One region of the Thalassotalea sp. PS06 genome, then DNA from elsewhere that is predicted to be linked to it. Evidence: predicted binding sites of a transcription regulator. Region 1 holds the regulator's gene; the other holds the start of a gene.
What was found. Region 1 encodes LexA, which represses DNA repair genes until DNA is damaged. Its sites were predicted from a motif close to TACTGTATNNNNATACAGTA; they were not measured.
Positions count from the first base shown of each region.

Region 2: the regulator LexA is predicted to act here: its motif matches at 9,235-9,254, upstream of dinB (DNA polymerase IV).

Region 1 covers NZ_CP041638.1:3,447,038-3,463,776, reverse strand. Annotated here, with positions in the region: gene coxB (cytochrome c oxidase subunit II) at 1-544, opposite strand, end outside; gene lexA (transcriptional repressor LexA) at 1,254-1,868, opposite strand; gene FNC98_RS15320 (hypothetical protein) at 2,076-2,792, shown strand; gene FNC98_RS15315 (hypothetical protein) at 2,908-3,276, shown strand; gene FNC98_RS15310 (LysR family transcriptional regulator) at 3,663-4,595, opposite strand; gene FNC98_RS15305 (hypothetical protein) at 4,718-4,948, shown strand; gene FNC98_RS15300 (sodium-dependent bicarbonate transport family permease) at 4,938-5,870, shown strand; gene FNC98_RS15295 (VF530 family DNA-binding protein) at 5,968-6,258, shown strand; gene FNC98_RS15290 (sugar efflux transporter) at 6,259-7,434, opposite strand; gene plsB (glycerol-3-phosphate 1-O-acyltransferase PlsB) at 7,801-10,230, shown strand; gene FNC98_RS15280 (Kelch repeat-containing protein) at 10,296-11,339, shown strand; gene FNC98_RS15275 (alpha/beta hydrolase domain-containing protein) at 11,464-13,386, shown strand; gene FNC98_RS15270 (arylsulfatase) at 13,664-15,214, shown strand; gene FNC98_RS15265 (HAD family hydrolase) at 15,294-16,289, shown strand; gene FNC98_RS15260 (heme biosynthesis HemY N-terminal domain-containing protein) at 16,535-16,739, opposite strand, start outside.
Region 2 covers NZ_CP041638.1:1,076,778-1,093,516, reverse strand. Annotated here, with positions in the region: gene argS (arginine--tRNA ligase) at 1-162, shown strand, start outside; gene FNC98_RS04775 (hypothetical protein) at 351-575, shown strand; gene FNC98_RS04770 (TatD family hydrolase) at 704-1,465, shown strand; gene FNC98_RS04765 (AhpA/YtjB family protein) at 1,451-2,035, opposite strand; gene serB (phosphoserine phosphatase SerB) at 2,175-3,236, shown strand; gene radA (DNA repair protein RadA) at 3,324-4,688, shown strand; gene FNC98_RS04750 (S9 family peptidase) at 4,820-7,099, shown strand; gene FNC98_RS04745 (MBL fold metallo-hydrolase) at 7,160-8,017, opposite strand; gene dinB (DNA polymerase IV) at 8,162-9,208, opposite strand; gene FNC98_RS04735 (BCCT family transporter) at 9,416-11,392, shown strand; gene FNC98_RS04730 (hypothetical protein) at 11,399-11,695, opposite strand; gene FNC98_RS04725 (MaoC/PaaZ C-terminal domain-containing protein) at 12,030-12,812, shown strand; gene FNC98_RS04720 (DUF4136 domain-containing protein) at 12,901-13,482, shown strand; gene nqrM ((Na+)-NQR maturation NqrM) at 13,594-13,815, opposite strand; gene FNC98_RS04710 (FAD:protein FMN transferase) at 13,829-14,875, opposite strand; gene nqrF (NADH:ubiquinone reductase (Na(+)-transporting) subunit F) at 15,309-16,532, opposite strand; gene nqrE (NADH:ubiquinone reductase (Na(+)-transporting) subunit E) at 16,588-16,739, opposite strand, start outside.

The sequences.
Region 1 (16,739 bases):
TAACGTCATCAGAGGTAATAAGGAAACGTACTTTCTTGTTAACCGGGATAACCAGGTGTTTATCTACCTCTAGTAGGTAGTTCTCACCTTTGGTCACATAGTTACCATCACGGTTATCAAATTGATCTTTCGGCGTAGTGAGTACGGAATAGAACTCAATATCGGAATCAAAATACTTGTAATGCCATTTCCATTGCGAACCAGTCACCTGAATGGTGATGTCGGAATTGTCATTATTTTCCATGGCGATTAGGGTCTTAGTAGCAGGCCAGGCCATACCAATAAGAATAATAATGGGAATAGCAGTCCAAAGTATTTCAACTTTAGTGCTTTCGTGGAAGGTGGCGGGTTTAACACCTTTAGATTTGCGATGAAAAATCATCGACCAGAACATGGCGCCGAACACCACAATACCGATGGCAGTACAAATCCACATTACCAACATATGCAGCCCGAACACTTCCTGACTGATATCGGTGACACCTTTGGTCATGTTTAACTGCATGTCTGCCCAAGCTGCGCTGGAAAACAAACTCCCCAACATCAGCCAACCCAGGTTACGTCTCTTCACTAGACATCTCCTCTGCTTTAGCGAACAAAGACAGAAACAAGTGACAGGATACAACTGAATTCGATGTCTCAAATTTCCGTAAAATTTATATTTGTTATAGAGAGTTGCTTAAACCTTCAGGTAATTGATTGTCATTCTGAATGTAACTAACTCTCACTTTCTTACGTACCGCATTCCTACATCGAAGAAGTGGTAGGATTTAGCGTAATTATTATGATTATGACTAATTCAGGTTCTAGGATTACTCAATTTTTCATCAAGGTCTAGTGCTTTAAAGGGTTAATTTGCACTTTTTTTGAACGAAATCTGTAGAGTAATTGCTCATATCGTGAGCGCAGGAATTGATTTGGCAGGGAATAAGAAAAATATGAGTGCAATTTCTAGTGGTGTAAATAACACATTTATGTGCTTTACAAGTGGTTAAAAAGTATTCGTTAATTTAAGGGGGTTGGAGAAATAAACAAAGATAGGAAAAACTACCTGAAAAGGGACCGGCCAAGTATCCCTGGATGTGATTCAGGTAGTTGAAAAAATAATCGACGACAGACGACAGACTACTGAACACACTCTAAATCGTCATTCCCTGCCACGACAGGGAATCAAAGAAAGGACATTAGCACATTGCATATTCGCAAGATTGCTCTTACTGCATTCTGCCACCTTTACACTTTACTCTTCTTTTTTACATCCAATCGGCATTACGAATAACACCAACGGCAATACCTTCAATATTAAAATGTTGGCTGGTTAAATCGACTTTAATTGGATCAAAGTCTTCATTTTCTGCGTGCAGATAAACCACATTACCTTCGCGCTTGTAACGCTTGACCGTAACATCTTCTTCTACACGGGCAACAACTACCTGGCCATTGTGGATATCCGTGGTTTGATGAACCGCTAGTAAATCACCATCGAGAATACCAATATCTTTCATACTTTCGCCGTTAACGCGCAGCAGGTAATCTGCGGCAGGGTGAAACAGGTTGCCATCTATCTGGTATCTATCTTCAACATGTTCCTGAGCAAGAATCGGTTCACCCGCAGCAACGCGACCAATTAATGGTAATCCAAGCTCTTCGTTATGCTCGTCCGCTAAGCGAATACCACGAGAAGTACCTGGTAACATTTCGATAAAACCTTTCTTGGCGAGCGCCTTTAAATGCTCCTCCGCAGCATTCGCTGATTTAAAGCCGAAAAAATCGGCAATCTCCGCTCGTGTTGGCGGCATACCAGTGTCTGCGATCTTTTCTTTTATTAAATCAAAAATTTGTGATTGGCGTGGGGTTAACGGACGCATAACATTCCTGTCTATCTGTACAGTACATTGTACTGTCAGTATATACAGTTGATTATCAAAAGCAAATCAAAACTGGTTTAAGGTGATTTTTGAATAATCCTTAAACTGATTCCCTAATTGCCATGTCTGGAAGATGTTTATATAGTGAACGAAAAGCATTGATGAGGTGTGTGGTATCAAGGCATTTAATTTCACAAGGAAGATACCATGCAACAAGATGATAACTATAAGCGCGTATATCTTTGGTTAATGATCCCCTTGGTGATCACCCTATGCGGTTTTTCATTAAGCTATTTTTTACGGTTTGCGCAAATGAGCTGGGAACAGCATGCCCATGGCTTGTCGGCCATGTTGTGGATGTTGCTGTTAATCGTGCAACCATACATTGCGGTCAATAAGAATAACCGCTCGCTGCATAGAAACCTCGGAAAATTAGGCATACTGCTGGCCGGTATTGTTGCAGGTACAGCGATATCGGCGATTGACAATAATATTGCTTTCGCATTAAAAGACGGCACCCCAGAGCCATTTAAGGTATTCATGTATGGCGTCAGTATTGTTGATTTGTTTCTGGTTTCGGGGTTTATTTATCTGGTCGCGAAAGCCATTCTCAACACCAAGGATACCCGTGAACACAGCACTTACATGATAGCGACAGCCCTATTGCTGTTATCTCCAGGATTAACCCGGTTACTGGTTTACATTGGGGCATTGGGTTTTGATCTGAAAATTATTCCCCTGCACACCTTACCCATTGCAACCGCCACGGTATTACTGGCTTCTAGCTGGTTTATGTATCGTTATAATCGTCTTAATCATCCCGCCTACTATGTGATTTTATTGGTGTCTGTTTCGGCATTTGCGGTGCCGATAATGGGAGAAAGCGAATCAGTCAGAGAACTGATGGATAGAGTTTTTGCTTAAAAGAATGCAGGTGTTTATATTTATTTTTATCTAATCAAGTGTTAGAAAACATCTATTTTTATCTATGTAAAAAATGATCCATCCTTTTTAAAGAGTTTATTAGAAGGGGTTGATTATGAAATGTTTTATTCGAGCAAATAATATCAAAATGACGTCCCGCTACCGGGCTTTCATACAACGCGAAGTTGAGCACGCCTTTGCCCGTGTTGATGAAAGAATCCGTTATGTGGTGGTAAGCTTTCGAGATATCAATGGCACCCGGGGTGGACGTGATAAACAGTGTTCGGTGAGGGTTGCCGGCGATCGGGTCTTTGATGTTCATATCATGGCCGCCCAGGACAGTGTGCATCTGGCATTTTCCAACGCATTGGGCAGGGCTCAGCAAACCTTTATCCGCCGGGTGAAAAAAGTTCTGTGTCGTTTCAAACGACGTAACGCCTTGTATCGCAATCGCGATATTCGTCTGTTAACCGCATTGCATTAATTGTTATTAGAATGACTTCCTAGGTGGATTGTTTGTCGACCTCCCAACGATGAGCAATTCCTTTCGCTGTACCTTGAGTGCCTGCAAAGGCACTCTTTTTTGTATAGGGACATACTTATCCTCCCGCACCATGGATGGTAGCAAGGGAGGGTTTGTATCTCTCCTAACGAGTAGTAGCAAGGGAGGGTTTGCACATGGACATACTAATCCTCCCGTACCATGGATGGTTACCTACATGGATCTAGATATATCGATTGTGTCTGTCGTTACACGGATGTAACGTATTAGAGCAATGCATGGAGCAATTGCCGAGAACTGACAATCGATTCACGGGAGCGTTTGTATATGGGAGGTGCTAGTAAGGGTTTATTTGCTCGACATAAATATTATAACTTCACCGCTTTAACCATCATTTCCCGACCTTCAGTTTCGACATAATTCAGAAACACTTTAGCGATGGGCGACAGGCTCTGAGCCTTTAACCATGAAAATGACCATTTCGACTGGATCGGCAGAGATTCTACATTGATGACTTTGACATCATAAATTTCACCAAAGGCTAAGGTATGAGCGGACAATATTGAAACGCCGAGATTGGAGAGCACAGAATGGATAATGGCTTCATTACTGGCAATGGTCATTTTAACATTCGGTTTTATCTGTTGTTTATCAAAAAATGCTTCCGTGGCAAATCGAGTACCAGAGCCATTTTCACGGATGAGAAAGTCTTCCTGACAAAACTCTTCCAGCGTTACCCGTTTCTTTTTCGTCAGCGGGTGATTGGCTTCGGCAATGGCAACCAAATCGTTAGGCATAAACTCAATAACATCGATATCCAACCCTTCCGGTAGGTGACTGAAAACATAAAAATCGTCCAGGCCTTGCTCGAGTCTCTCAATTACCTGGCGACGGTTGGCAACCGTAAACTGGATATCAATACCTGGATAGCGCTTGCAAAATGGACCAAGCAGGTGCGGGATAAAATATTTCGCTGTGGTTGCGCAGGCAAGGCGCAATGTACCGGTTTTCAGGCCTCTTAGATTCGATAATTGCATATCTAACTTTTCACAGCTTTGCAGAATATTTTTTGCCGTTTCTACCGTCGCCAATCCGGCATCGGTGAACTTGAGTTTCTTTCCAACCTGCTGGTAGAGCGGCAGGCCAATGGCCTCACTAAGTTTTTTTAGTTGCATCGAAACCGTAGGTTGCGTCAGGAACAGGGTTTCTGAAGCGGCCTTTACACTACCTCCCTGAAAGACAGCGAGGAGAATCTCCAGTTGTCGGAATGTGCCTATATGAGCATGTAATCGGGACGCCATGTTGTCTCCTTTTCGCATTTTCTGTTGATCTTAGATGAATATCTATGGATTGATTAGTTTATATCTATTTTTATCTAATTTTTGGCAAAGGTACAATCCTGCAGATTTTTACCGGAGGTGCTATGAATAAACAAACCTGGCTATTTGCTCTAATTACCAGCTCTACGTTGTTGCTGTTTTATTTGATCAGTTCCCATATCGGTCATCAGGCGCCGGGCTTTGCGCTAGCGGCAGGGGGAATCCTTGCGGTAACTGTGTTTAATGTTGGCAAGCTTTGGGTGGCAAAAGGTCGTTCTCAACTGTGTGCGAAAAGAGAAGGTCTGTTTTCGGAGATAAACCAACATGGTAATTGATGCTGTCGTTGCGTTTTTTATCCTTGGGGTTATCTGCCAACTGTCGGGTGCCAAATTAACTTTTAGTGATGGTTTGTATAAATCCATCAGTATGTTTTTGATGATCGCCATAGGCTTAAAAGGCGGTATCGCCCTACAACAGCACGTCGATATCGCTCTACTGAAAATGTCGGTGTTGGTACTGATATTCGGCGCAATCTTGCCGTTAGTCGCCTATCCATTGCTTCGCTATTTCGGTGGTATCAGTAAGATAGATGCAGGCGCTGTTGCAGCCCATTACGGTTCAGTCAGTGTCGCAACCTATGCAGTGGCAATCGCGCTGCTAGAATCTCAAAACATACAATACGAAGCCTACTTCCCGTTATTCGTGGTACTGCTGGAAATGCCTGCAATTATTACCGGCCTGGTATTGGCAAAAGGCAGTTTTGCCAGTGTAAACGGTGCGTTTATCAAAAAGGAATTATTGGCTAATCAAAGTATTTTATTGATGGTTGGTAGTTTATTAATCGGTTATTTTGGTGGTCAGAGTGTTGAAAAGCTAAGCCCATTTTTCCTTGATTTATTCACCGGCATTTTAGCCTTATTCTTGCTGAAAATGGGGTTGGTTGCGGCGGAGCAATTGAGCTCACTTAGAAAAAACAGTCTGTTTTTAATCTGTTTCGCCATACTCATGCCGCTATTGGGTGGCATCGCAGGCACCGGCCTTGGGGTTTATCTGCAGTTTAGTGCTGGCGGCATAGCGCTGATGGCAATATTAGGGGCTAGCGCATCATACATAGCGGTGCCTGCCGCGATGAAGCAGAGCCTGCCTGAAGCGAATGCGGGTATGTCGATCACCGCGTCACTGGGTATCACCTTTCCATTTAACGTGATGATTGGCGTGCCGTTTTTCATTGCTCTGGGTCAGTATCTATCGGTATAGGTTTTCGATTTCGGGTGCTAAAGTCAGGGATAGTTCTTTAGCACTGAGGCCTGCTGGTATAAACTTAAGGGCAATATTCCGTACAAATAAAGTCGTTATGGCATCGCAGCAACCCAACAACCCCTTACACGGTATCACTTTGGAACACATCGTCGTGACACTGCAGCAAAAATTCGGTTGGCAGACCCTTGGTGAACACGTCAAAATCAACTGCTTTCGTAATGATCCATCGGTAAAATCATCTTTAAAGTTTCTACGACGCACGCCATGGGCAAGAGCTCAGGTTGAGCAGCTTTACATTGAAACCATAGTTCACGGTGAAGCCATATCATCGGATGTGGTTCAGGATCCCGATCCCTGGGCTGATTTCCAGTCAAAGCAAGACTGATCAACAATGCCCGTCCTGAGGTTGAAATCGCATAAAACCGATTAGTGCCAAAAGGGCGATGATGATGGCAATCATGGCACCGATGGAAGCGTACTGGAAACTGCTGAACTGGGCAATCAAACCTGTCAGACTCGTTCCCATCATCATGCCTATTTTCAGAGAATTGGAATAGCTCGCAGAAGTAAAGCCTATCCTCTCGGGGATCTGCTCCTGCATTAATGTCAGTCCGACACCGGCAAACAACCCATAAAACAGCGCATTAATGGTCTGCAAGGCAATGAAGTGCCAGATTTGCGTGGCGTTAAAGATGCCAAGATAAAAAATCAACGCAAAGATAAAAGCCATTATCAGTACCCATTCTTTCGAAATCCGGCGAGCTAAATTTGCACTAAAGAGCATCACGGGTATTTCTAAGCAGGCCACTAGCCCCATGAACACGCCTGGCCAATGAGTGGCGAAACCTAGCTCTCGGGAAACATACAAGGGCAAGGACGATGAGTACATTAGATTCGCGGCCATGCCTGCAGCCATAGCAGCGGCTAATAACCAGAAACTGAAATGTGGGTGGGCAATTTCCTGAGATGTTTTAACCGCCTGTTGTTGGTTGGAGTCTGGAACCCCAAAACGCAGATAAAGTAAGGCAATCAGCGCACAGGCACCTGCGGCATAAAAGGATGTCTGGTAGCTAAATGCCGAGGCCAGAGCAAACGCCAGCGGAGGGCCCGTCATCCAGGCAAAGGAAATCGCCGCCCTGACCCTGGCATTAAAAACTGTGGTATCCACCCGGTTTGCATTGGCCCATTGCCGTCCCAGAGTCAGCATTTGCGGTGTCGCTGAATTTCCTAAAGCCATAAAGACGATACCAGTAAGCCAAACCAGGAAGAAGGTTTCGGTATTGGCATATATGAATACCGCGACCATAAAGCTGCAAATGGCAATGGAGAATAGCTGTCTGGGATTGCTGCCGCGATCTGCTTTGTTACCAAGCCATTGACTGATAATCAGGCCGGACAGGGTAACGGATACAGTATACACACCTATCATCATAGGTTCGGTGCCAAGGCCGTCAACCAAAAATAAACTCATTAATGGATAGATCAATGAGCTCGCCAGGCCCGCAAATGCGCTGAGCAGATAAAAGCGAAAACTTACGCGTTGTTTGCTGGTTTCAGACATGGCCAACTCAGGGAAAGGAATTGGCGGCTAGTATAGGCGATGTGGATAACAATCAAGAAGCGTTTATGGCGCTTTGCGTTGATTTCGTGGTCTCCATTCGCTTTTTCGTGAATTTAATTAATGGCGATACAATTAAGCATAAATTGAAACAACTAACTTGATCGGATTGGTTGGCTTGCCATCGATGATAATGTCATTTCCAACGTAGTTTTTTCGACTTTAAGTCGAGCGAGAACAAAAATTTATCAACTAATCAAAGTAACTCTCTAATTAATCGGCTAAAATTTGTTCATTGTGGAATACCACATGGCAAAAGTGATATCATTGCTGGATAATTTTTTGTAGGTTTTTTAAATTAAGTTCCGTATGCGCTCATTGTTTTATTTTCTCCTTTCCTGGCCAATTAAAATGTTGGTTAGATGTAAAATCTTACCGGATAACCCCCAGGAATCTCTGGAACTGGAAAACGATAAATCTGTTTTCTATATTACCCGTCATCAGTCTGCGAGTGATCTACTGACCCTGCAAATGACCTGTAAAAAGCTGAACCTACCTGACCCGTTGCAAGTGGTAGAAATCAACGGTAAACAGTTTAATCGCTGTCTGTGTCTGGATAAGCCTTCCTCGGTATTGCCGTGGCGTAAAGTCGGAGATACCCTGGCAATCGAGCAGGGGCAGGCACTGTTAAAACATCATCAGGAAAACCTCGAAGAAGACGCCAAGTTGGTGCCGGTGAACATTATGTGGGGGAGAGCGCCTCATAAAGAAAAAGCTAATGTCGGTACGGTTATCGCTGATCAGGAATCGCCAAGCTGGTTCCGTAAGTTCTGGATTGTTTTGTTTTCAGGTCGTGACACCCTTGTCCGTTATTCAAAAGCCGTTTCGTTCCGCGAAATGGTGGAGCAGCATGGTAGTGATGAAGTTGCGGCGCACAAATTAATCCGTATCGCCCGATTCCATTTTCATCGTCAAACCATTGCCGCCACCGGTCCTCGTTTATTAGGCCGACAGCAAAAGTTTACGGCTTTGTTCGCAAATCCTTCGATTAAGCGGGTGATTGCCGATGAAGCTAAAGCTAAGGGCCTTAGTGAAGACGAAGTGAAAAAGCAGGCGCTCGGTATGATGAACGAGATTGCCGCTGATTATCGTGACAGCACGATTCGTTTAGGTCAGCGTATTCTAAAATGGCTTTGGAATCGTTTATACGACGATATCGAAGTAAAACATGGCGACCGCTTAAGAGAATTATCGCAGGCCGGACATGAGATTATTTATGTGCCATGTCACCGCTCGCATATGGATTATTTGTTGCTGACTTACGTTATTTATCAGCAAGGCCTGGCAACACCGCGCATTGCCGCTGGAATCAACCTGGATTTCTGGCCAGCAGGTCCTATCTTCCGCCGTGCCGGTGCTTTCTTTATCCGCCGCAGCTTTAAAGGCAACCGTTTATATTCAACCATTTTCCGTGAATATCTTGGGTTGTTATTCTCCCGTGGTTATCCGGTTAAGTACTACACCGAAGGCGGTCGCAGCCGGACCGGTCGTTTGTTACAACCGAAAACGGGTATGCTGGCGATGACTATCCAGAGTATGCTTAAAGGTATCGACCGTCCATTGACCCTGGTGCCGGTTTATATCGGTTATGAGCACGTGATGGAAGTTGCAAGCTATCACAAAGAATTAAAAGGCAGCTCGAAACAAAAAGAATCAGCATTCGGCATCGTCAAAGCGATTCGCAAATTACGTAATTATGGTAACGGTTATGTGAACTTTGGTGAGCCAATCAATATCAATGAATTTTTAAATAATCAGGTTCCTGATTGGAAGCAAAGCATCGATCCCATCGACCCGCCGAAACCAAGTTGGATGACACCTGCGGTAAATAGTATGGCTAATGACGTCATGCGGGAAATAAACAAGGCGGTGGCTTTAAACTCAGTAACGCTTACGGCCCTGGTACTGCTGACGTCTGAACGTCACGCGATGACGCGTGAAGAATTGGTTGAGCATTTAAATTTCTTTCTTGATGTACAGCGCAATGCGCCATATAGCGAAGAGATGTCAATTCCTGAGGAAGATGGTGAAGCGTTAGTTGAACAGGTTATCAAGCTAAATAAAGTCGATATAAAAGACGATAAGCTTGGACAAATTTTGTCCCTCGATGAAAACGCATCATTGGAGATGGGCTATTACCGTAATAACATTATTCATGCATTTATGCTGCCTTCGTTGTTGTGCCGCCTGTTAAAATCTTATGAAAAATCTACCACCGAAGATTTAGTTGCGAACTTATCTACCCTGGTGAATTTATTTAAAGCGGAATTGTTCTTATGGCAGGACAAGCAGGAAATTACTGCACAAGTAGAAGGTTTACTTGCGCTATTTGCTGAACAGAACCTGGTTAAGCAAAGCAAGGCTGGATATTGGTCGATCATCGATGAGCATGAGCAAGGCTATAAGTTAACCTTGTTAGCGAGTTGCGTCAGCGAGACTGTGCAGCGTTACGCGATAGTGATGAAACTGATTGGTCAGCTACAACCAGTAAGTCGCTCAACACTAGAAAGCGATGCCACGGCATTGGCAAGCCGGATGTCGACGTTACACAACATCAATGCCCCTGAATTTATTGATAAGAAAGCGCAAAGTGCGATTATCAACGCACTTCGTGAACATGAATTTATTTATTCAGACGATAATGGCAGTTTTGTTGCTACCGCGAGTTTTGCCGATCTCGATCAGTTAATACGTGATCTGACAGATGACGATGTACTGCAAAGTATTTTGCATTCTTAAATTGGATTAAACCGGTGATTACGCTAACCAAAATAAATCGGTTAAAGGCGACTGCACTGGCGTTGATGCTGGTTGCATCCCGTACTGTTTTTGCTGGTGATCATCTTAATATCCCGCCATTACCGGAACCGGTCGCTAACAATGCGGTTGCCAAAGTTATTAACAGTGATGGTGAGTATTTGCTCAGTTTTATGGGGCTTGGTGCTGGAAAAACCTATAAGGATGTCCACAATAAAGCGTTTGCATTAAAACTTGGCGACTCAAAGTGGAAGCAAATATCTTCGGTACCGGCGACGCTCAAACTTCCCGGACGTCTAGCCAGTGTCGCCGTTGGCGTAAATGAATACGCTTATATCTTCGGCGGTTATACAGTTGCCGAAGATCATCAGGAAATTTCTAGTCCAGATGTTTTCCGTTATGATATTAGCAATGACAGATACGAAAGATTGGCACCAATGCCAGTGCCCGTTGATGACAGCGTCGCCCTGGTTTACAAGCAAAGATATATTTATCTGATCAGCGGCTGGCACAACGCTGGTAATGTTAATCTGGTGCAAATTTACGATATCGTTACCGATACCTGGCAACAGGGCTCACCGTTTTTGGGCCAGGCAGTTTTTGGTCAGGCCGGGGCTATTTCGGGTGAGCAGATGATTATTTGCGATGGCGTTAAAGTCGTACCCCGAGAGATGCAACGACGGGTATACGCGGCCGTAGCCCAGTGCCTGATTGGAAAAATTGACGCTAATGATCCCTTGAAAATAGACTGGCGTTTATTGCCACACCCAACGTCGATAGCCCGTTATCGTATGGCAGCTGCGTCATTGAACGGAGACTTTGTTTTTATTGGTGGCTCAGATAACCCTTATAACTATAACGGCATTGGCTATGATGGTAACCCTTCGAAAGCCAGCAGTGATATCTGGGTATATTCATTACAGAAAAACGCCTGGCAAGTTATCGGCGCAGGGGATACTGATTCGGTAAAAGCAACCATGGATCATCGTGGATTGTTAACTGTTGGTAGGCACTTGCTTACTATTGGAGGCATGAACAGTGAACAGCAGGTGTTATCGGATGTGGTTATTCGAGACATTGGCAAGCATTAACTTTTCTTAACATTACTCCCAACCTATCGTTTTCTTTACTTAATGTTTTTGTTAGAGTTTTTAACAAACATTATTTACTCGTTTGAATCCTCCAATTCGATTACCTGAAAAGGAACTTTGTCCCATGTTGAATGTTTCTACCCGATTTTTAAGCAGCTTTATTGCTGTTATTCTGCTGAGCTTGTTAAGTGCTGAAGCTCGGAGCGAGCTGGTTCGGCATCAAATCGACTCGGATAAAGAATTTAAATTAGAGGGCACGACGTATCAGGCAATTAGTGGTCAGTTTTATTTCGAATTTGATCCAAAGCATAGCGCTAACAAGGCGATAGCTGATATTGAGCTGGCGCCAACCAATGCCAAAGGCAATGTCGAAGCGAGCGCCAACTTCTTTATTATCCAGGCAAAAGATCCTAAGCAACGAAAAGGTGCTTTGGTCGAAGTGAGTAATCGTGGTTCGAAAGCGGCATTGCGATACTTTAACGATGCGACAAGCAATAAAAAGCCCGACGCGGCAAAATGGCTCGGCGATAATTACATTCAAAAACTTGGTTTATCTCTGGTTTGGGTTGGCTGGCAAGGTGATGTCAGTCCGGGGGCAAATGTCATGCTGGCACAATTGCCGGTGTTGCAGGGCGTCGAGGGATACGCACGTGCTGACTGGACACTGGATTCTCCCCACTCAAAACTGTCGGTGGCTCACCGTCCGGGTATCGAAGCCATCTACCCCATTGATTTAAGTATGAAAGACCGAGCCTGGTTAACCCGAAGAACGGGACGAGATAATCTAAAGGTAGTCGTAAGCAAAGATCGTTGGCAGCTAACCAAGGATGGCAAAATCATCATTGGCGATTTCCAACCGGGCATTTATGAATTGGTTTATCCGACCAAAAATCCACAGGTGGCCGGGGTAGGCTTAGGTATTATTCGTGATACGGGTGAATTCTTAAAGCATGGTGAAAGCCAGTTTCGGGTGCCAAAAACTATCGCTTTTGGTGTTTCGCAAACCGGTCGATTCCTGCGTCAGTTTTTATATCAGGGATTCAATGAAAGCGAACAGGGTGCTCTCGCTTTTGATGGTATGCTTGTGCACACTGCCGGCGCAGGTCGAGGGAGTTTTAACCACAGGTTTGCTCAACCTTCCAGAGATGGGCACAGAATGTCGGCGTTCTTCTATCCAACCGATATTTTTCCTTTTACCAGCTCGCCAATGCGCTCGCAGATCACCCGCAAAAAGGACGGTTTGCTAAAGCGCTATCATGAAGCTTATTACCCGAAAATCTTCTACACCAATACCGGATATGAATATTGGGGCCGCGCGGCTGGATTGATTCACAGTCATGGCGTCTATGATGTGAAGCCTTTGGCCAACGAGCGTATATATCACCTGTCATCAACCCAGCATTTTGTGCAATCGGCTAAAGATATGACGGTAGTGGATAAAGATGCCGGCCTGTATCGCGGCAATCCATTAAATTTTTTCCCACAGCTTAGAGCATTGTTGGGACATTTATCTTCATGGGTACTTAATGATGAGCAACCGCCTGCCAGTCAATACCCGACTTATGCAGCACAAACGCTAACAAATTTTTCTCATTACCAGCTTCCAGAATGGCTGACCATCGACAAACCTTACAAGCCGCATACGGCTTATGAAGTCGATTATGGAAAGGATTTTAAGCAAGGACTTATCGATAATAACCCGCCGTTAATTCTTGCAGAAATTGTTCCTCCGGTCCCGAAAGTAGATAGCTTTGGACATGAGTTAGGAGGAATTCGACATCCATTGGTTGAAGCGCCAATTGGCACGTTCCTGCCCTGGTCTCTGCGCTCTGGTAAATTTGCCAGCAATGAAATGGAAGATTTCCGTGGCAGTGTATATAAATGGCCGAAACAGCAAATTTTAAAACGCTATCCGAATAAACAGCATTATTTGCGCCATATCAATGAAATGATCGACAAATCGGTCAAACAAGGATTCTTATTGCAACAGGATAAAAATAAAATTCGTCAGCAGGCTCGCGAATTTTGGGACTGGAATATGTCGTAGTCGCTCAATGCTGCGACTGCAGATAAATGACCCGATTACGACAAGTCACTGTAAAGGCTGACTAACGTACTAAATAATCTACGAAAAATTTCTCAATTTTTCGATTCAGGAGATGACATTTTGATATCTTCGACTAGACTTTTTTAAGTCTGTTTCTCTTTCAAGGATGATGAAATGGTTTAGCCTGACATCATCCTCGACGCTCAGCTAATACTCATCTCATTCTCGAAGGGTAAATGGTTCTTAAAATATCAACGGGTTTTTGAGGGTCATACATATGCCGAATAAATGGTTACCTAAACTGGCAGCAACTGCTGCTTTATCACTCTCATCCTTTCTAACATTTGCCGCGGATAAGCCCAATATCCTGGTAATTTGGGGTGATGATGTGGGGATATGGAATATCAGTGCATACTCTGACGGGATGATGGGCTATGAAACGCCGAATATTGATAAAATCGCTAATGAAGGAATGCGATTCACTGACTATTATGGGGAGCAATCCTGTACCGCTGGACGTTCATCATTTATCACCGGAATGAGCGTATTCCGAACCGGTTTGTCTAAAGTCGGATTGCCGGGTGCTGAATTAGGGATGAACGAGAAAGACATCACTATCGCAGCAGCTCTCAAAGAAGAAGGTTATATGACCGGGCAATTTGGCAAAAACCATCTAGGTGATCGAGACGAACATTTACCGACCAATCATGGCTTTGATGAGTTTTTCGGAAATCTGTATCACCTCAATGCTGAAGAAGAGCCGGAAAATCGTGACTATCCGAAAGATCCAGAGTTTCGCAAGAAATTTGGTCCGCGTGGAGTCATCAAGTCAAGTGCCGATGGCAAAATAGAAGATACCGGTCCATTGACCAAAAAACGTATGGAAACCGTGGATGAAGAAACAGCCGCTGAGGCGATGAAATTTATGGAGAAAGCGGTGAAAGCCGATAAACCTTTCTTTGTATGGTGGAGCGGTACCCGGATGCATTTCAGAACTCATGTAAAAGATGAGCTGATGAACGATCCCAAAAACGCCAAATATGATGAATATCAGGTTGGGATGATGGAGCACGACTCTCATATTGGTTTATTCTTGGACAAACTTGATGAGTTAGATATTGTCGACAATACCATCGTATTTTATTCTACCGATAATGGTCCACATATGAATACCTGGCCAGACGCAGCCATGACCCCATTCCGTGGTGAGAAAAATACCAACTGGGAAGGTGGCTGGCGCGTACCGGCCATGGTTCGCTGGCCCGGAAAAATAAAGCCAGGAACCGTCACTAATGAGATCGTTCATCATATGGACTGGTTCCCAACGTTTTTGGCTGCGGCGGGAAATGATGAGATTAAAGAGGATTTAATGGATGGTTATAAAGCCATCGGTCGTAACTACAAAAATCATCTTGATGGTTACAACCTTATGGATCTTCTCACGGGAAAAAGTGATGAATCTCCACGCAAGGAAATTTTCTACTTCTCTGATGATGGTGACTTAACCGCACTTCGCTATGCAGATTGGAAAATCATCTTTATGGAGCAGCGTGTTGAAGAAACATTAGAAATCTGGGCCAACCCCTTTACCCCATTGCGGGCTCCACTGGTTTTCAATCTGCGCCGTGATCCATTTGAACGAGCTCAGAAAACCTCGAATACTTATTATGACTGGTGGCTTGATAGAGCATACCTGTTGGTACCCGCTCAGGCTTATGTAGGCAAATTTCTGGAAACATTTGAGGAATACCCTCCTAGTCAGAAAGCGGCAAGCTTCAGCCTTGACCAGGTTATGGAAAAACTGCAAACCGGTGGTAGCAGTAAATAACCTCTACCAATATCAAATTGAAAAAGTGAACTTCGGTTCACTTTTTTATTTGTTCGTTGATTAACTATCAGGTCAATTTATGAAAGCAACTTATTTATTTTTACGATGTCTGGTGCTAGTTAGTACGATGTTTGCCACCGGCATCTGGGCGCAAACCGATTTACCCTCCTGGTCGGATACCGAGTCGAAACAACGATTAGTGGATTTTGTTCAATCCGTAACAACTCAGGGTTCAGATTTTGTAGAAACACAACAACGGGTCGCGGTATTCGATAACGATGGTACCTTGTGGGCCGAACAGCCGATGTATTTTCAGCTCTTGTTTGCCTTAGACAGACTCAAGGTAATGCAATCGGATCATCCTGAATGGAAAACCGAAGAACCTTTTAAATCCGCATTAGCCGGTGACTTAAAAACCGCACTAGCCAGTCACGAAGATTTAGCAAAATTATTGTTTGCGTCGCATGCGAGCATGACTCAGGAAGAATTTATGCAAGCGGCCAGAGATTGGTTGTCCACGGCAAAACATCCAACAACAGGGCGAAAATACACCGATATGGTGTATCAGCCTATGCTCGAAGTACTCGATTATCTGCGCGCCAATGGCTTTAAAACCTATATTGTCAGTGGTGGAGGTATCGATTTTTTACGAGTCTGGGCCGAAGACGTTTATGGCATACCGCCAGAGCAGGTGATTGGTTCGAGCATAGAGAAAACGTTTGTATTCAATGACGATGGCAGTACGCATATTGCCCGCTTAGCAGAAGTTGATTTTATTAATGATAAAGAAGGCAAGCCTGTTGGTATTGACGCTCATATTGGTCGCCGACCACTGATCGCTTTTGGTAATTCCGATGGTGATCTGGCGATGATGCAATATACCATGGCCGGCGAAGGCAAGCGCTTAGCGGTATATATCCATCATACCGATAAAGAGCGAGAGTGGGCCTATGACAGAGACTCGCATATCGGTTCCCTAGACAAAGGTCTGGATTACGCCACTGAGCACAAGAAAGAAGGTTGGATATTGGTGGATATGAAGAACGATTGGAAATCAGTTTTCCCAAACAACTGATTTCCAAGAGTACAGCCTACAGAATTCAGAGTTCAGAAAAAGCGTTTTTGTTAAGCGTGCCGTTGCTGCTGTCTGCCATCTGTGCACTGCAATCTTTCTAGAACGCGACTTTATGTCGCTGCAGAATTCAGAATTCAGAAAAGGCGTTTTGTTTAGTGTGCTGTTACTGCTGTCTGTCGTCTGTGCACCGCTGTCTTAGACTCGATCTTCAGATCGAGTCTGTCACCTTCAGATTATGGCGCTTGCTACGCTTGTGCCATTATTTCTTGATAAACCCTATTCGCCTGTTCATGCTCGCCAAGGGTTTGCAGCACTTTCGCATAGGCATGCAAATCGTCCGGTAGCTGACGAACCTTAAGTAAAGATACAAAGGCTTTGCGAGCCTTTTCCCAATCTCTGCTGGCAACACAGGCATAAGCAAAGGCGCTTAACCACAGCGGATCTTCCGGG
Region 2 (16,739 bases), 1.4 Mb from region 1:
CTGGCAAGCCTTTATATGAGCTTTTATGAAGCCTGTCCGATTCTTAAAGACGGTATTGAAGAGCCAGTTAAGCAATCCCGCCTGCAGTTATGCCAGTTGATCGCGAAAACCCTACACCAAGGTTTAGATTTACTCGGCATTGACGTCATGGACCGCATGTAAGGTGTAACTATAACTGGATAAGGTTGCCTACAATCGGGTAACTTAACAAACTGAAATTCCATAATGAAAAGGCTAACGTCTAGTTAGCTTTTTTTTTGCTCAATTTATTTCTTTTGAGGAATAATGTGATTGTTTTTGCATCGACAATTGAGTATATTACACGCTTATTGGGATTTAAGGATAATTCAATGAAAATAAGGGAATATTTTCAGCAAGACGGAATCAGCAAAATTGTCATGTTGTTTGTCGCCCTCTCCTTAACGGCTTTGCTGGTCTTGTTTATCGTATTTAACATTCGCAATACTTTAGCTATCACATTCTCATACACCTTATTGCTTTCTAGCACTGCCCTACTCGCTCAGGGTATTTTGTTCTGGTTCGGATATCGATATATCTGGCAAACGGGCAATTAAAGTCCCCCACTCTTTTGCAAATTGACATCAGACGTGCACCTTCTCGCACTGCATAATCCTCTGAATTACTGACAGCGGAACGAATGTTATTTATATTAACGGCATAACTGTTTAATCAGGCCTGTGTATTGAAATTCACTGATAGCCATTGTCATTTTGATTTTCCTGAATTTGATGACAACCGAGAAACCATTGCCGAAGCATTAATAGTTTCCGGCGTGCATCGCCTTATCGTCCCCGGCGTCAGTGCAGAGCACTGGTCTCGACAACTTAACACCTGTAGTAACTTAAGCTCGTGTTATTTTGCCTTCGGTATTCACCCCTGGTGGATTGAAAATGCCAAGGAAGCGGACTTGGATAAGCTGGAACAAAACCTGAAAAACTCTGAAAAAGTTGTAGCTTTGGGTGAAATCGGCCTCGATGCCAAGGTTGCTAATTTTGATAAACAGCAGCGATTTTTTGAACAACAGTTAGCACTGGCAAAACAGCTACAGTTACCGGTACTCGTTCATCATCGGCAAACCCATTCGCCAATCAGTAAAGCGTTGCGCCATTACCAGCTCAGTCGCGGTGGGATCATCCACGCATTTTCGGGCAGTTATCAGCAGGCAAAGTTGTACATTGATTTGGGATATCGTCTGGGAATTGGTGGAGTGATTACCTACGATAGAGCCAAAAAAACCAGAGAAACCGTTAGTCGGGTACCACTGGACGCTCTGGTATTGGAAACCGACGCACCGGCAATGCCTTTGTCAGGCAGGCAGGGAGAAGCGAACTCTCCCCTTTACCTTACAGAAGTATTTAAAACCTTTTGTGATTTGCGGAACGAGAAAGAACAACTAATTGCCGAGCAATTAGAAAAAAACAACGAAAGCTTATTTTCGTTTTAACCCCGGAATATTAAGATTTGGCGTTGTCGGGTGGTTGTACCAATACAACACCACCATAGCACCCAACATAAGCATTAAAATCAACGCTAAGTTATCACGTTGACGCTCATTAAAATCATCGACGAGACTGTCGGCATTAAAATTAATCCTAAGATATCCCAGCAAGTTACCATCACGGATCTCAGCCACGTAAGGTGCCCGATAAGGGCTGCCATTCATTCCTCTGAGTTCCAATTCCTGTACCATTGTCTGAGCCGATTCAGAATGTGCGATTAACTGACCATTTGTATCATAAATCAGTGCCTGCTCTACCCATTCATTTTGTTCGAGTTGTTCGGCAAACTGGCGAAGACCTTTACGATTATTTTCTCTAAGCAGAATTTTTGCACTGAGCACCGCTTGGTTGATAAAACCGCGGGCAATATCTTCGACATGTTGACTCATGATCTGCTGGTTTTTATAAATGCGAACGATTGAGCTATTAAATATGATAAGAAGTAAGACGATAGCCATAAAAATCGGCAGCAGTCGATTAACCGTATGTTTGAGTCGTGAAATCATTGTCGACATGAAATTTTCCTGTGCAAAATCAGGGATAAAGAAAAATAAAAAGAAAATTAAAAATAAGGTTTTAATCATAGTGCTTTATTTGCGAAGATAGAATCCTTTTTTTAATTCTCATCTACGTTTCAGTATTAAGGTACCTATCGTGGCGACTCAAAGCATGCGCACTTCTTTGGCAAAAATTGCCAATCTGGGCTTAAACCAATTGTTAACTCATCAAGATATTAAAGCTCCTACAGTTTTTACAATTGACCAAGATGTTCTCTGCCTCGATAGCGATCTACAAGTGTTGAATCCGGTCATGTTTGAGCAAGGCCAGCCCATCCTCGAACAAGAGGTTACCAATGGCTGGGAGCTAGTTGTATTAAGTCAGATGACATTAGCGCAACTTAACGAATTATGCACTCAAGCCCACCTTAAACTGGTTTATCTAAATCAGATTAATCATCGCCTGGGGGTTTCCAGTTATCGCTTTTCGGTACAAACCTCAGATCCGCAGCAGTCACGTATCAATGCCAACACATTTGCCATGGCGAACAACCTCGAACTGGCGTTTATTGAAAACGCGCCGTCATTAGCACAACCTGGGTTGTTAGTAATGGACATGGATAGCACCACTATCGAAATTGAGTGTATTGACGAAATCGCGAAACTGGCCGGCGTTGGAGAAGAAGTTGCCGAAGTTACTGAACGGGCGATGCTGGGAGAACTCGATTTTGCCGCAAGCCTTAAACAACGAGTCGCGACGTTAAACGGTGCCAGTGAATCAATTCTTGCTGACGTTGCCAGCACCTTACCTTTGATGCCAGGCCTGCGTCCATTATTAGATCTGCTTAAAGAACATCAATGGCGTATAGCTGTAGCCTCCGGAGGCTTCACCTATTTTACCGATTACCTGCAAAAAGAATTAAACCTTGATGCTACCCAGGCCAATGTTTTGGAAATTACCGATGGCAAACTTACCGGTAAAGTCCTTGGCGACATTACCGACGCACAGGTTAAAGCCGAGACCCTGGGCCGCCTTGCTAATGAGTTTGAAATTGCCGCGGGCCAAACCGTCGCTATGGGCGATGGCGCTAACGATTTACTAATGCTTGCAGCCTCTAACCTTGGGGTGGCATACAAAGCCAAACCTGTGGTTTTACAACAAGCCGATTGCGCCATTAACTTCTCCGGCTTGGACTGTCTGGCTCACTGGTTAAAATAAAGGTTTTGCAGGGCGATAAAATTAAAGTACACTAAACAAACACTGTACATTTATACATACCGACAGAGATAAAAAGAGTTTATTTGCATGGCAAAAAGCAAGACGGCATTTGTTTGTAATGATTGTGGCGCAGACTTCCCTCGCTGGCAGGGGCAATGTTCGGAATGTAAAGCATGGAATACCATATCCGAAGTCCGTCTTGGCGCCGCGCCTAAGCGAACCGACAGTTTTTCTGGCTATGCTGGGCAATCCAATGCTCAGGTGCAGGTACTGAATGCCATTGATTTAAGTGATTTACCACGATTTAGTTCCGGATTCGCTGAATTTGACAGGGTATTAGGTGGTGGTATCGTTCCTGGCAGTGCGATACTCATTGGTGGTGAGCCTGGCGCCGGTAAAAGTACCCTATTACTGCAAACCATGTGTGCTCTAGCCGAGCAAATGAACGCTCTTTACATCACCGGGGAAGAATCCCTGCAACAAGTTGCGATGCGCGCGCACCGATTAGAACTCAAAACCGATAAGCTAAAAATGTTATCGGAAACCAGTGTTGAGAATATCTGCAACATTGCCGATCGGGAAAAGCCGAAAATCATGGTGATTGATTCCATTCAGGTAATGCACATGGCTGATGTGCAATCTGCTCCTGGCAGTGTTTCCCAGGTGAGAGAAAGTGCCGCCTATTTAACCCGATTTGCTAAACAGAACCATGTCGCGATGATAATCGTTGGCCACGTAACCAAAGATGGCTCTTTAGCCGGTCCTAAAGTCCTTGAGCACTGCATCGATTGTTCAATCATGCTTGAAGGTAGCACGGATTCGAGATTTAGAACCTTACGGGGTAATAAAAACCGCTTCGGTGCCGTCAATGAACTCGGTGTGTTCGCAATGACTGGCCAAGGATTAAAAGAAGTCAAAAATCCTAGTGCGATATTTCTCTCCCGACAAGAAGAGCAAACCGCTGGCTCAGTGGTCATGGTGTTATGGGAAGGTACAAGGCCTTTATTGATAGAAGTTCAGGCTTTAGTGGACTATTCCGCACTCGCTAACCCGCGCCGTGTGGCGGTAGGCGCTGAACAAAACCGACTATCAATGCTACTCGCCGTACTGCATCGTCATGGTGGTCTGCAGATGAACGATCAGGATGTATTTATAAACGTCGTTGGCGGTGTCAAAGTCACTGAAACCAGCGTTGATTTAGCCTTATTGCTGGCCATGGTGTCGAGTTTTCGCGATAGAGCCCTGCCCCGGGATCTGGTTGCTTTTGGCGAGATTGGTTTATCTGGCGAAATTCGCCCGGTACCAAGTGGCCAGGAACGTATTAATGAAGCCGCTAAGCACGGTTTTAGAAAAGCCATAGTACCCATGGCAAATAAGCCCAAAGAGCCGATAGAAGGCATGGAAATCATCGGCGTAAATACCCTGGCTCAGGCCCTCGAAGCTATCCTGTAGCTCCTGCTTGGGTAATAGCGTTCACATTTTGTAACGACATAATCGCCAATAGTTTGACACAAACCCTTCGACAGGTTTGGTTTTGGTTAGTAGAATAATCAGTTATTTAATTCTATTGACTCTGGCAAACTATGAAAAAAGCAGTATCCGGTATGCTGATGCTGTTGCTAAGTGCAACACTTCATGCCGAAGAACCTCTGGCACAAGACCAGACAGCCCCGTCGACAACTGTCGAGCCAAAGCCGTTAACCATTGATCGCATCTATAGCGCTCCGGCGTTAACCGGTGAAAAGTCGAAAAACTTACAATACTTCCCAGATGGCAGTAAAGTCTCTTATTTAAAGGCCAAACTCGAAGACCAGAATCGTTATGATCTCTGGCAATATGACATTGCCAGCAACGAACATACCTTGTTAGTGGACTCTGACAGTATATTCAGTGGTAAAGAAGAGCTGAGTGACGAAGAAAAAGCCCGCCGTGAGCGCCAGCGAGTTTACGGTTCCGGTATCATGGAATACGTTATCTCCCCTGATGGTTCGAGTATCGTGTTTCCAATCAATGGTGATTTGTACCTTTACGATACCGAGAGCAAAGATGCGCAACAGCTAACCGCAGACAAGGAATGGGAAACGGATATTAAGTTCTCGCCGAAGGGAAAATACGTTTCTTACATCAAGCGCCAGAACATCTATTTAATCGATGTTACTGCAACTAAGAAAAAAGAAGTGACGTTGACCAAAGATGGCAAAGATACCATCAAAAACGGTATGGCCGAATTCGTTGCTCAGGAAGAAATGGATCGAATGACCGGCTATTGGTGGTCGCCGAATGAGAAACACCTGGCCTACATTCAGGTGGATGAGTCCGGTGTCGATATCGCCATTCGTAATGAAATTTATGCCGAAGAAGTAAAGCTTTACGAACAACGCTACCCGGCCACTGGCACCAACAATGTCAGGGTAAAACTAAAGTCAGTGCAAATCAGCAATGGCAAAGTGAAAAACTTTCCACTTGGTGAGGAAACCGACATCTACCTGGCGCGAGTTAACTGGTTGCCAGACTCTAAAGGGTTAAGCTATCAATGGCAAAGCCGCGATCAACAAACGCTTAAACTTCGTTTCCACCAGCTTAAATCCCGTGTTGGCAAAACTGTGCTAACCGAAGCATCTGATCATTGGATCAACCTTAATCATGATTTGACTTTCCTGAAGAAAAACCGCCAGTTTATCTGGGCCTCTGAACGAGACGGTTTTAAACATCTTTATCTCTACAATTATGAAGGGGAAGTATTAGCCCAGTTAACAAAAGGCAAATGGGTTGTCGACGAGTTGGTTGCTGTCGATGAAGAACAAGGCTGGGTGTACTTCACTGGCCGTGCAGATACGCCATTAGAAAAGCATCTTTATAAAGTCACCTTAGATGGCAAGTCACCTGAGCATGTAACCCGCATTAGCAAACGTAGTGGTTTTCATAAAATTCGCTTTGCTAAAGACAAACAAACCTACCTGGATAACTTCTCTAGTGTCAGCGTTGCTCCACAGTTAAGTTTGCACAAAGCAAATGGCGAACGGGTTACTTATTTGATTGAGAATGCACTGGATAGCAACCATCCGGTGGCGCCATATCTGGATGCATTAGTTACACCTAAGTTCGGTACATTGAAATCCGATGATGGTGAGGTCGATCTTTATTACAAACTCTACACCCCGAAAAACTTAAAACCAGGCAAAAAATACCCGGTGATTGTTCATGTTTACGGCGGTCCGATTGCACAGCGCGTTACGAATCAGTGGGGTGGCGCCGATATGATTCAATACATGGTCAGTCAGGGTTACATCGTATTTCAGCTGGACAATCGCGGTTCCAACTATCGCGGTACTGCGTTTGAGTTTCCAATCTACAAAAACCTTGGTGATGTCGAGCTAACCGACCAAATCACCGGTGTGAAATATTTGCGCACCTTACCGTTTGTTGATGCTAACCGAATTGGCATATACGGCCACAGTTACGGTGGTTACATGGCGTTAATGGCTATGTTTAAAGCACCGGAATATTTCCAGGCGGGTGTTAGTGGTGCACCGGTAACAGACTGGTTGTTATACGATACCCATTACACTGAGCGCTATTTGGGTCATCCAGAAAGCAATGCCCAAGGATATGAGCAAAGCTCGGTATTCCCCTATGTTGAAGGTTTCGAGGGTTCGTTATTCCTGTACCATGGTATGGCGGACGACAACGTGTTGTTTACTAACACGACTAAACTGATTAAAGTCATGCAGGATCAAAACAAAATGTTTGATTTGATGACTTACCCAGGCTCTAAGCACAGCATGCGCGGCAAACCGGTAAAAGTGCATTTAAATAACGCTATCATGCGTTTTTTCAATGACAACTTTGAACCGCAAAACTAAATAAAAAAGCCATTAAAAAAGCCCGCTCTGATAGCGGGCTTTTTGTTAACGATTACGAATCTACTTACCAAGGTCAGTAATTAAGGTCTTTAACCAGCGCTCTTCATTGATAAACTGCCAGCTCCAGTCTTTATACTGCTCACCGATACCAGCTTTTAGAATCTCTTCTTCGGTTTTACCCTCTTCTAAAGCCGTTTCTACTAGGTCGATGGAATAAGTAATCATTTCAATAAAAGATTGCAGGCCTATCATATCGGTAAGCTTACCGTGACCCGGAATAATCTTGATGTCCTGGGCGTAGCTTTCACGAATCTTTTTGATGTTTGCCAGATAGCCTTTGACTGTGCCGCCGTGGGTGATGTCGATATACGGGAAACGTCCCTCAAAAAACAGATCGCCCATGTGCAAGACTTTATGCTTCGAAAAGTACACCACGGTATCACCATCGGTATGCCCAGAAGGCAAATGCATCAACTCAATCACTTCATCATCAAGGTAAATCTTCACACCATCTTTGTAGGTAACCACCGGCAAATGGGCACCGGTTTTCTTATTATCTTCAGCTACGCGCTTGCGCACATTCTCATGGGCAAAAATTGGCGCGTGTTGCGCAAAGTAGGCATTAGCACCTGTGTGGTCGCCATGATAGTGAGTATTAACAACATACTTTAACGGCTGATCTTTAATTTCTTTCATTGCCGTTTCGATCTTCTCAGCCAGGGGCTCAAATTGATCATCGACAAGCAATAAGCCTTCATCGGTTGCCAGTACTCCGATGTTTCCACCAGCGCCCTGCAGCATATAAACATCTCCGGCGACTTTATCGGCGATAATGCTTACATCGGAGAAATCCTGTGCCGCCTGTGCCGGCAGACTTAACATGCCGCTTAACAGCAATAAAATTGATAATTTTTTCATAGTGTTACTCTATTTATTTTTGTTACTTTCAGACTATGGGATATTTCTAGCAGAAAATCCAGTCATCGTAGTTATGGGAAAGCCCGGTCTCTTAGTTGCTTAGTAAGTACTCTGAGAAACGGTATTAAGATCAAAGAACAAAGATCAAAGATTAAAGGAAAGCTGTTGTTTATCTTGTTTGGCAGAGAAACCGACGTGAATACCCAGTAACCGCACTGGCTTACCTTGACCTCGGCTCAGAGCCTCTTTTAATAATGAAGGGAAGAGTTCTGGCGTTAACTGCGCACAACTTTGATCGACGGTGGTTTGAGTAAAATCAGCAAATTTCACTTTAATGCCTTGACGACAGATTGCCTGTTCATCAGCTTTATGCAGACGCTGTTCGAATTTCGGTAATAACGAGGTAAGCACTTGCAGACATTCAGACTCACTATCTATATTTTCTGCCAAAGTTGTCTCAATGCCGAGAGATTTTCGAACCCGGTCAGTTTTTACCTCCCGATTATCGATACCCTGGCAACGCTCATATAAGCTGCCGCCAAACTTACCGAACCATTGCTGAATGTCTTCTAAAGAATGACGACGCACATCGGCGCCGGTTCTGAGCCCCTTTTGATGCAAACGCTCTAACGTTTTTGGTCCAACGCCGGGAATTTTCTTTAAATCTAACTCCGCGACAAAGTCGCGAACCTGCTCCGGTTTAATGACACAGATGCCGTTAGGCTTATTTTCATCGGAAGCAATCTTGGCAACGAATTTACAGGGAGCAACCCCGGCGGAGGCGGTTAGATTCAATTCCTGCTGGATATCTTTACGAATTTGCTCGGCGATTAATGTCGCACTGCCGTGACAATGTGGACTGTCAGTAACGTCAAGATAAGCTTCATCTAAGGAAAGGGGTTCAATCAAATCGGTGTAGCGCTGGAATATTCCACGAATTTGCCCTGACACTTCTTTGTAAACCGACATTCGACCTTTAACCATGGTTAAATCAGGGCAGAGACGCAAAGCATGGGCAACCGGCATGGCCGAGCGCACGCCAAATTCACGAGCCGGATAATTACAGGTGGCAATAACGCCACGTTTGCTGCTGCCACCAATGGCAATAGGAATATCCTGCAGCGCCGGGTTATCCCGCATTTCCACCGCAGCATAGAAGCAATCCATATCAATGTGGATGATCTTTTTGATAATTGCCTCGACAACAACAAACCAATAACTGTATATAAATACAGTCTACCGATTTCATAGCTGTAAAGCAAACCCTGGCGAGTGAGCAAATTCAATCAAATGTTCAAGATATAAAAAGCTTGTCTATACTTAGTTCCAACTTTCCGGTGAGCTGTGCTGGCAAGTCGTTGATATTCTCCACAAAGGCTTTGTGTTAGGAGGTGAGCTTTGCCAAACAAACTGCAACCCGAAGGGCTCAATAGAAAAGTCTTTATCAGCTCATCCGCAATTATCCTCGCACTTCTGCTTTATGCTGTGCTCTGGCCCGATTCCGCAGCCGATAACTTTAATAGCCTGCAGGACATCATAATCAAAGATGCCAGCTGGTTTTATATTCTCAGTGTCGCCATCATTCTCATTTACGTTATCTTTCTGTGTATATCAAAATACGGAGATATTCGCCTCGGTCCTGACCACTCCAAGCCGGCCTATTCGATGATGTCGTGGATATCTATGTTGTTTGCAGCAGGTATGGGCATTGGGTTGATGTTCTTTAGTGTTGCAGAACCCATTATGCATTACTCCTCACCACCGGATGCGGCGCCAGAAACCATAGAAGCCGCAAGAGAAGCAATGCGTACTACCTTTTTCCATTGGGGTTTACATGCCTGGGCAATCTACGCAGTAGTCGCGCTGATCCTTGCCTATTTTGCGTTTCGGATGAACCTGCCGTTAACGTTGCGGTCAGCACTCTACCCGTTTATCGGCAATAAAATATATGGCTGGCCGGGACACCTGGTTGATATCTTTGCGGCGGTTGGTACCGTATTTGGCGTTGCGACTTCACTTGGCCTTGGTGCTTCCCAGGTTAATTCCGGCTTTCACTATCTGTTCGGCATTGAAGTAAACAATTTAAACCAAATCATTTTAATGACGGTGATTATTGGCTTTGCCATAGTTTCTGTGGTCAGCGGTCTGGACAAAGGCATCAAACGATTATCTGAAACCAATATGGGGCTCGCGCTAGGCTTGCTTGCCCTAGTTTTCATCCTCGGCCCTACGGTATTCTTGTTGTCCGCTTACGTGCAAAACATCGGCGATTATTTATCTCATATTGTCCGCTCAACCTTTAACCTTTACGCTTACGAAAAAACCGACTGGATTGGTGGCTGGACCCTATTTTACTGGGGTTGGTGGCTAGCCTGGGCACCGTTTGTGGGTTTATTTATTGCCCGTATTTCCCGTGGCAGAACCATTCGTCAATTTATTGTTGGGGTGCTGTTGATCCCAAGCGCGTTTACCATGTTCTGGATGACAATTTTCGGTAATAGCGCTATTGAGATGGTAGGCAGCGGTAATGCTGATGATTTAGTACAGATGGTTTCCGAAAATACGTCTGTCGCCCTGTTTGTCTTCCTCGAGCATTTTCCGTTTACGGAAATACTAGCCGGGCTCACGGTGCTAATGATTGTGATATTTTTTGTCACCAGCTGTGATTCCGGAGCCATGGTCATCGATATGCTGTGCTCCTACGGTAACAACAATACACCGGTTTGGCAGCGTATCTATTGGGCGATTTGTGTTGGCCTGGTTGCTGGTATTTTACTGCTTGCTGGTGGCCTAAACTCGTTACAAACCATGACCATTGCCAGTGCCCTACCCTTTACCATAGTACTGTTGATGTCGATGGGAGGCTTGCTCAAAGCACTGCGGGTGGAAACCTTCAAACAGGAAAGTTTTTTGCTAACCTCGTTCCCTCATACAGGAGCCGAGAATAAATCCTGGCGAGAACGGCTCACTAAGATTAATCATTACCCCACAAAAGATAATATCGACAATTTTATTGAAAACACCATCCTTCCATCGCTAACGGAGATAACCGAAGAATTTATCACATTGGGAGAGAATGCTCACTTAGGTGAAACTGAACTGGGCTGGCAGTTACAAATAAAACTCGAGGATTCTCCGGATTTTGTCTACGCCGTTTACCGCCAGAAAAACGTGCAACCTAATTTAACCGAAGAACAACTCGAATCGCTGGCACAAGACCCGGATGACGATGATCTACATTATTACCGGGCTGTCGTGCACCTAACCGAAGGTGGTCAGGATTACGATGTCATGGGTTGGTCAAAGCTTGGCGTCATTAACGATGTAATCGACCAATATTACAAACATCGTTATTTCATCTATTTACTTAATTAGCCAGTATTAGCCGTTTTCTGATTCAATTTCGACTTCGAAGCCGCCGATCATCGGCGCCAGTAAATTATAGAAAAAGCACATAATGGCGGTACTGATATAAGTGAAGATAAAGTAGATAATCGGCACTACCAGTAATGTCCAGCCGCTAAATTGCTGCATATCCGGGTCCTGGTTGGCAACCTCAGGAGCCATAAATGACAATAGCATCACAGGGATTAAAAAAGGCAAAAATGCTACTGCCATCAAGATACCGGCCATCAATGCGTTTTGATGAATACTTAGTCGGGTCACACGTTTTTTCATAACATCACCTTTTGTCGAATTAGAAAAATTATAGGTGGTTATGAATAAATGCGGATAAATACAGGCTATCATTCAGCCCTTTTTTAAGAAACGACAAACCCAAATCAGAGATTAATCACAGAGACCCCGACATTAACAACCCCTGATGCAATTAAGTTGCGAAATCAAAGAGATCCGTTAAAGTAATACCAATTCCACTAAGTTTTTGCACAACTCAGAGTTAGGGCAGAGGTTCATTTACGACATAGATTTCATTGATATAGCCATTCTATATTAATGAATGGTATAAAAAGATTGATGACTAATAACGTGTTGTCAAAACATCGGTATATTCATGTTGACCTATTTAAATTTATTAGCGAAAAAATCTCTTCCCAGTACCCAGGTTGCCGATTTTCAATGCCACTATTCTCATTGCCAGGCTAATCTGAAGCAGCAACAGGAATTTCGCAAAGCCATGCAGATAGCTCCAGGCCAGGAGTTACCAATCAGTTATGAGTTTTTAACCGCCTTTCCTTACATCCTTAAGGTTTTCGCTGACAAACGATTTGCCTATAAAGCCATTGGCCTGGTACATCTTTCCAGTGAATTCCAACAATTCAACAATTTTGATCGCGCTTTACCCTTTGATTTAGAGATTAATATTTATCAGGGCATTGAGCACCCTAAAGGTAAAGAAGTTAAGATTGTTATCGAATTCCATCAGCAAGGACAGCATTGCCTTAGCAATACTAATGTGATGCTTAAACGCGACAAAACCGATAAACCGACGGCTAAGAAAACTCAGCAAATGCGCCAGTTCCAGCAGGAATACTTTCTGCTAATCAGTCATAAATTGGCCCGTCGTTATGCTAAGGTCAGTGGCGATTACAACCCAATTCATCTTTATGATGTCAGTGCTAAATTGTTTGGCTTTGATCGAGCTATCATCCACGGAATGTACATGTGTCACCGTCTACTGCTCGATAAACAAATCGAAGTTACACATTGCAAAGCCAACTTTAAGATGCCTTGTAAGCTGCCAGCCAAAGTTGGTGTTTGTCAGCAAGAGCAACATTTAATTGCCTTTAGTGACTCAGATAGATTACATATGGATATCGAACTATTTGAGAGTTAAGCGCTTCGTCCATTACACCCGCATCTGGTTGATAAAACAGGTGCAGGAGTCTATAAGCTAATAATAAACAAAAAACGAGGACGCCCTTATGAACCCGCTAAAACGGCAATTTTCCAGCCACTATCAACTGTTGTTAATGAGTCTGCTTGTGCTGCTAATTCAAGGGTGTCAGTCCTCTTCCGCGGTCAGCGATTATGATACCCGAAAAGACTTCAGCGCCATTTCCGAGTTCCAGCAAGGGCCTAGCAAACAGGGGATAAAACCCGATGATCTAACCGAAGAGCGGCTTACAAAATCCATCGAACAGCAACTATTGGCTAAGGGCTTTAGCGTAACTAACAATACCGGCAGCGACCAACACATCATTGTCAGTCATTTCATTACGACCCAGACTAAACAAAACAACTCATCAATTAATATTGGACTTGGTACGGGTCGTCATAGCAGCAATAGTTCTGTAGGGGTTGGGGTAAATACTTCGATTCCAGTTTCCGGCAGGGAAACCGTGGAAATGCGGGTAACCATAGATTTTCATCAAGGTGGAAAGTTAATCTGGCGTGGTTTTGACAGCTTCAATGCCAAAGGAAATGACAAGCCAGAAAAACGCCAACAGGATATTGATAAAGCCGTGGCCAATATCCTTGCACAGTATCCGCCAGGCAAGAAATAATCGGAATAGAATTACTTAATTCTTACTGTCCATTCAAGCGCGATGTATTCGTCAACAGCAATAAAAAAGGGGACGCAAGAGCCAACTTGCATCACCTTATAAAATGGGATACTAAATGTTTTTAATATCGATTTGCTCGCCTTTAAGTTTGGCCTGACGTTCTCTTTCCAGGCGTTTCTCACAAGGATTGTCACAATTACAGGCTTTATCAATACCTAAGGTAGATAAACCGCCACAGCTACCAGCCAAACTTTTCTGTTGAATGATATAGCCTACTGCCATCGCCGCAACGATAATCAGGAAGAAAGCAAACGTTAATAAAAATATCGACATAAGTCTTAACCCATTACTCAGCAATCAATTGCTTAAACGAATCGGTTGCCTGTTCAGCGAAACCGTCATCGGTTTTTGAAATTAAATACACGGCCAAACGATGTTGTTTGGCAAACTTAAAGCCTTTTTCAGGCCCCATCACTTCGATGGCGGTAGCCAGGCCATCAGCAGTCATCGCTGATGGGTGAACGACAGTAACCGAAACCAGTTTATGATCTATCGGCCACCCCGTTGCAGGATCTATGGTGTGTGAATACCTGACCCCATCGACTTCAAAATAATTGCGGTAATCGCCAGAAGTAGCTACCGCGTTATCGCCGGGGATTATAACCTTTTGTACAGCTCTTGTCCCTGATATTGGCTTTTCAACGGCGATTCTCCAGGGTTTGTTATCAATTTTGTTACCTTTGATTCGCATCTCGCCGCCAATATCGACAAGATAGTTCAAATGACCACGTTGTTCTAACAGCTCGGCAACCTTGTCAACCGCATAACCTTTAGCGATAGCGGACAAATCGATATAGATCTCATCCTGCTGTTTACGAAGAACATTCCCCTGCAAAGCGATTTTACCAATACCAATACGCGCCTTGGCATCATTGATGTCCTGCTCCGTAGGGATCGCTTCAGGACGATTCTCCGGGCCGAAACTCCATAAGTTAACTAAAGGGCCCACGGTTACATCTAAACTGCCGTTAGTAAGCTTAGCGAGACGCACAGACTCGCCCATAACCATCAACAGTTCATCGGATATATCGTAACTCTGTTCGGCACTGCCTTGATTTATCAGGGATAGCTCTGAGGATTTATCCCAGGTCGACATCTTTCTATTTAATGACACTAACAAGTCATCAACTTCACCGGCAAGATTGGACTCCTCAACCGCTTGTTTGTCGGCAATTAACTTCACCGTATAAACAATAGGTCCCATGGTGTAACCACTTAGCTGCAACTCCTGGAGTTTTTCAGTGTCAGTGGCGGCGGGCTGTTGTGGCTCGGTACAAGCCAGAAGTAAGGTAGAAATAAAAACTACCAGATAAGGATTTTTCAATAAACGCAAGTTGATTCCTTAACGAGTGACATCGGTAATTGCTGGTAATTATACCAAGTCCATTGAGTTTTTACACAACTCAGAGTTAGGGCAGAGGTTCATATACAACATAGATTTTGTTGATATAGTTATTCTATATTAACGAAATATAGGGCCGTAAATGTGCCTCTGATAAACTCCCTACGGGTGAGTTTTAAAGGCGTTTACCCTGCATTACTGATTTTGACTGACTTTAAAAATGGAGCGACCATTCTCCGCAACCAGAACCTTGCCTAAAGCCTTTAAGTACTCACTGAGTGGGAAAACACTTAGTGGAATTGGTATCCAGATTATACGGGCACTGACACTACCCCATATCTGCCATCAGCACTAAAACACAGGGCTTTAAAAGTAAAAAAGCCGCTAACAAGCGGCTTTTTAAAGAATGCATTTTTAGCGGAAATTAACCACCAAAATCATCCAACATGATGTTTTCATCTTCAACACCTAAGTCTTTTAGCATACCGATAACAGCAGCGTTCATCATAGGTGGACCACACATGTAGAATTCACAATCTTCTGGTGCTTCATGATCACGTAGATAGTTTTCATAAAGAACGTTGTGGATGAAGCCTGTGTAACCTTCCCAGTTATCTTCTGGTTGTGGATCAGACAGAGCAACATGCCAGTCAAAGTTTTCGTTTTCAGCGGCAAGGCCATTGAAATCATCTTCATAGAACATTTCACGTAAAGAACGTGCACCGTACCAGAAGCTGATCTTACGTTGTGATTTAAGGCGCTTTAACTGATCGAAAATGTGTGAACGCATTGGCGCCATACCAGCACCACCACCAACAAATACCATTTCTGCATCAGTTTCTTTAGCGAAGAACTCACCAAACGGACCAGAGATAGTAACTTTATCACCGGCCTTCAGGCTCCAGATGTACGAAGACATCTTACCGGCAGGCAGAGACAGGTTATTAGGTGGCGGCGTAGCGATACGCACGTTCAACATAATAATGCCTTCTTCTTCCGGGTAGTTCGCCATTGAATAAGCACGAAGGGTATCAGTATCAACTTTCGATTCGATATCGAAGAAGCCGAAACGCTCCCAGTCACCACGATATTCTTCAGGAATATCGAAGTCTTTGTATTTAACATGATGCGCAGGCGCTTCAATCTGGATGTAACCACCAGCACGGAACGGTACTGATTCACCATCAGGGATAGCAAGTTTCAATTCTTTGATGAAGGTAGCTTTGTTATCGTTAGAGATAACTTCACACTCCCACTGCTGAACACCGAAGATTTCATCTTCAAGTTCAATATCCATGTCCTGCTTCACGTTTACCTGACAAGATAAACGACAGCCTTCTTTTGCTTCGCGCTTAGTGATGTGACCAAGTTCCGTTGGCAGAATGTCACCGCCGCCTGAATGCACGTGTACACGACACTGACCACAAGTACCACCGCCGCCACAGGCAGATGGAACGAAGATGCCCTGGTTTGCTAATACACCCAGTAGCTTGCCGCCCGCAGCAGTAGTTACCGCTTTTTCCGGGTCGCCATTAATTGCAATGGTAACGTCACCGCTGGCAACAAGTTTGGATTTGGCAAAAAGAATTACCAGTACCAATGCCAGTACGATTGCGGTAAACATCGTTACGCCGAGAATAATTTCCATCGACTTTTCCTTTAAACTTTATGTTGGGCCGGATGATATCCGGCCCGTCTAAACCTTATAACGAGATACCACCGAAGGATAGAAAGCCGAAAGCCATCAAACCTGCAGTAATAAACGTAATTCCTAAACCTTTCAAACCATCTGGAATGTCAGAGTACTTCATTTTCTCGCGCAAACCGGCAAGCAATACGATAGCTAATGCCCAGC